Regions from separate parts of the Limibacillus halophilus genome, predicted to be linked through region 2. Evidence: riboswitches for the same ligand, from Rfam matches in the RefSeq annotation. Region 2 holds a riboswitch; the other holds the start of a gene.
What was found. Region 2 has a riboswitch for cobalamin ahead of FHR98_RS11620 (FecCD family ABC transporter permease). Riboswitches for the same ligand answer to the same signal wherever they lie in the genome.

Region 1 (2,196 bases), on a different contig from region 2:
CCGCCGGAGAAGGATCGATCCGAGTTGGTGTGGAACGAATTGTATCACTCCAGCAGCCTTGCGGTTATCGAAGCCATGGCCTTCGAACCCAAGCTTTTTACTAACACCTCGCGCGTAAACGTTCGCGCACCGTTGAGCGTGTTTAATGAACCCCAAGCCTATCCTGCGAAAATGCCGGAACTGCTTGAGCGTGCCGCAAAGGCGGCGCCCAATGAAGCCGGGTGGGGGCAGGATGGCGCGGCCCGGTACTTCGATGGGTGGCCAGGTACCTTCGACTATTTGTTGTGGTTGGGACGCCAACCCTTGGATGCGCCGACGGATTGGAAATTGACGCCCGTAGCGGCAAACCCGGAGTTCATTCTCTATCGAATTAACTGAACGTCCTAGAGGCGTGGGTCGCGGCCCTTCCACTATGTGTCGTCCAGGCGATTGACATTCCCCGGCCAGACGGCCAAAAGTTCAATCGCGTGACGGTTTTTCGGGTTGTAGCGGCCTGAAAACGCAAGAGGGAACGTGGTGCGAGGCGCGAATCATTGCGCGGAATCAATTCCACGGCTGCCCCCGCAACTGTAAGCGGCGAGCCTTTATCCGTATAAGCCACTGGTCCACAAAGTTTTAAGGACTGGGAAGGTCGGGTAACAGGCTAAGACCCGTGAGCCAGGAGACCTGCCGTCGCGTCGTGTTTCGGTCGGTGGACGGGGGAGTCCGCGAACGGGATAACGGCCCGGATTGCAGAATCCAAGCTTCGAACAGCGGGCCGCTCGTTGCTTTCTCCAATCTAAACCCTCGCCTCTGGAATGCGCGTGAAAATGCCTTTTACCCGGAGGGGGGAAGCAATGTCTCTCAGTAAGCAAGCACTGCTCTATGCAGGCCTGATCTCGACAGTTTTTTCACTGGCCCATGTAACATCTGCGGCCGCGCAGGATTCCGATGTAGTTTCGCCAAGTACGCCGGGTAAGGAAATCGTTGTCAGTGCAAGTCGTGTGCCGATGTCGGCTAACAGGGTCGGCAGCGCCGTCACGGTCATTGATGCCGAAGATCTGGAGGATCGGCAGACTCAATCGGTGGCCGATGTTCTGCAGGAAGTTCCCGGCGTAGCGGTGACCCGATCGGGTGGCATGGGATCCTTGACCGAAGTTCGCATCCGCGGCGCGGAGGCAAATCAGACGTTGGTTTTAATTGACGGCGTGCGCGTCAATGACCCGTCTCGCGGTAACGCGTTCAACCTCGATAATCTTCTGGCGGTTGATCTCGAACGTATTGAGGTGTTGCGCGGCCCGCAGTCCGCGCTCTATGGCAGCGAAGCCATGGGTGGCGTGATTAACATCATCACTAGGAAAGGCGGACCATCTCGTGTGTCGGCTACGTTGGAGGCCGGGACACTTGAAAGCTACCGTTTCTCCAGTTCGGTCAGTCATAGTGAAGAGAACTACTCATTTTATTTAGGAGCGACACGCCTTAATAGCGACAGCGTTTCTGCTCTGGACCGCAAGATGCCCGGCGTCTCGGAGACGGACCCCTATGAGAACACCAGTATCAATGCCAATCTGCAGTTCGATGTAGGGCGGTTTGTCGAGGTTAGTTTAAGCGGCCGCTATAGCGATGCGACGGTGGAGTTTGACCCCTTGGTGTTTGACCCGAACACCTTCGTATCTGCAACGCAAGACGAGCCGGGTGTCTTTACCGATACCGTTGAAGCCACGGGGCGAGCACAAGCTAAACTGACTTTGTTCGAGGGGCAGTGGGAACAGATCGTTGCGGCCGGTATCTCCGACATCGATACCGAGACGACGGACCCCTTCTTCTTTTTACCGGTCACTTCGACCGAGGGGCAGGTAAGGGAATACCTCTATCAATCGAACATCTTCTTTGCCACACCGGAAGTGGCAAACGCTGAGCACACGCTCATTCTTGCGTTTGAACGCTTGGAAGAGGATGCGGCGGGAACGTTCCTTTCGGGCGGAGAAGATCAATCCCTGGCGAGTAACTCCTTGATCGGCGAGTATGAATTGGCGCTGTGGGATAGCCTGTTCCTGGGGGGCAGCATTCGACAGCAGCATAACGAAAAACTTTTCGATGACAGCACGACCTACCGCGCCACGCTGGCTTACCTCCTCGCAGATACGGATACGCGCCTGCATGGCAGTTTCGGCAAAGCAGTCAAGAACCCCACACTGACCGAGCTCTTCGGTTTTG
Region 2 (2,196 bases):
CAACTCCGTTGCGATTCTCCCGGCAAGGTTCTCTACATCGCCGAGCTGCATAGCCTCGGCCACCGCGGCCTCACCCTCGGGATCACGACCCCAACCCGTCTGGTGCGGCAAGCGCCCCAAAGCAACCACGTCGCGAACCGGAAGCGGCCAGTGGACCTCGGCAGCCTGCGGCAGGTAGGCAAGATCACGCGCCAGAAAAGTACGATCCCAGGTTTCAACCGGGCGCTCGGCAAACCGCACCGTACCCGCGCTCAGCGGCAGCAAGCCGACGCAAGCGCGCAGGAAGGTCGTCTTTCCCGCGCCGTTTGGGCCGATCAATCCCAGAACCTCGCCGGGGTGCAGCGCCAGTGAGACCTGCGAAAGCACACTCCGCCCGGCAAGTTCAACAGAGATTTGATCGGATTCCAGAAGGGTCATAGTGCCCTCCTCTGTCGCAGCACAAGCCAAAGGAAGAACGGCGCTCCGATCAGGGCCGTCACCACGCCCAGCTTCAACTCCTGCCCGTTCGAGAAGAGCCGTACCACCAGATCGGCGGCGAGAAGCAGCAGACCTCCACCAAGCAGGCTAGCGGGAAGAAGACGGCTGGGCCGCTGGCCAACGAAGGGCCGCAGCAGATGCGGCACCACAAGGCCGACGAAGCCGATAGCCCCGGCGACCGCCGTAGCCGCGCCAACAGCCAATGCGGTACCGCCCACCAAACGCCAGCGCAAGCGCGCGACGTCGACCCCCAAAGAAGCCGCTGCGTCCTCGCCAAGCGTCAGGGCATCGAGCGAACGGCCCGTGGACAGCAGCAGAAGCCAACCCACGAGAATAAAGGGCAACACCAACCACAACTGCGGGAAACTTCGATCGGCGAGTGAGCCGAGCAGCCAGAATACGATCTCCAATGCGGCAAAGGGACTTGGAGCCAGGTTCAAAGCGAGCGACGTCAGGGCCGAGGCAAAAGCGCTCACGGCAACGCCTGCCAGGATCAGGGTCACGCTACCGGCCTGCCGCCCCGCCAAAAGCTGGACCAGCAGCACAGCCGCCCCGGCCCCCAAAATTCCCGCCACCGGCAACAAAGCCGCAAGTTGCCCCGCAAGCCCGAAATAGAAGGCTAGAACGGCGCCCAGGGATGCCGCGGCTGAAACGCCGATGATCCCCGGTTCCGCCAGGGGGTTGCGGAGATAACCTTGAAGCGCGGCGCCAGCCAGCCCGAGGCTGCCGCCAACCAGCAAGGCAAGAAGCGTGCGGGGCAGACGTAACTCGCCAAGGATTATGACGACCCGTTCGTCACCGCCAAGCAGGCCCCGCCAAAGATCCAGGGGACCTATATCGGCCGGGCCTATAGCAAGCGAAGCCACCGCCGCCAGGAACACAAGCAGCAGCAACACCAGATACAATATACCTGAGGAGGAGGTCGACCCCTCTGCCATCAAAGCACCCGTCGCTATCAGCCCTACACCTTTCGGTGCGCCACCGCTACGGCTGACCGCCCTGTCGAAACACCCCGTTCGTCAGGTGGGTGACGCTTCATTTGGGCCGGTCTCCTGACTTTGCGGGTCACAGCCAGCACTGCCGCCTTCCCAGTCGCTTCGCCGTCTCATGAAGCTATACCAGTGGCCGATTGGCAGTGCTGCTCGCCGCTTACAGTTGCGGGGGCAGCCGCGGAATGGCACCGCGTTCCCGTAAGCCCCTTTCTCATCACATCGAAAAAGAGGCAAAACCCAAACTTCCGCGCAGTATCGTGACTTGCCCTGAAGCTGTCAACGAAGCGAGAACGACCGGAAATTCGCCGACATTTTTGCCTTTGCCTCATATGCCTCTAAATTAACGGTTCCCACGGAATCCCTTTCCGTGGGAAAGAGGCATTTCTGCCGCAATTGTTTGTTATTGCCTTGAAGGGCGCAGAACCAGGGGAGAGATAGACTATCGACGCTTACCGGTTCACATACCTTGCTAGTCTGGCCGTGCTGGTTCTTCTCGGAGCCGCGCAAACCCTGTCGGCTGAGGAACGCGATCTCTCTTTGGTCGGCGCCCCGAACATCGCCGATGATCTGGCCAAGCCGGCGAGCGACCCTGCGAACGTCAACACCAACACGGATACCGAGGAAAGTACGGGCGGCGAATCCTACAGTGTGACGATCACAGGCCTGGAGGAGTCGAAAAAACTCGAAGAGCTTATCCAGCAAACCTCACAACTGCTATCGCTTCAGG

Region 1: another riboswitch for cobalamin. It lies ahead of FHR98_RS08850 (TonB-dependent receptor plug domain-containing protein); the one in region 2 lies ahead of FHR98_RS11620 (FecCD family ABC transporter permease).

The regions. Positions count from the first base shown of each region.
Region 1 covers NZ_JACHXA010000004.1:163,970-166,165, forward strand. The annotation lists gene FHR98_RS08845 (hypothetical protein) at 1-378, shown strand, start outside; cobalamin riboswitch at 455-688, shown strand; gene FHR98_RS08850 (TonB-dependent receptor plug domain-containing protein) at 837-2,196, shown strand, end outside.
Region 2 covers NZ_JACHXA010000006.1:130,204-132,399, forward strand. The annotation lists gene FHR98_RS11615 (ABC transporter ATP-binding protein) at 1-417, opposite strand, end outside; gene FHR98_RS11620 (FecCD family ABC transporter permease) at 414-1,415, opposite strand; cobalamin riboswitch at 1,503-1,725, opposite strand; gene FHR98_RS11625 (autotransporter assembly complex protein TamA) at 1,950-2,196, shown strand, end outside.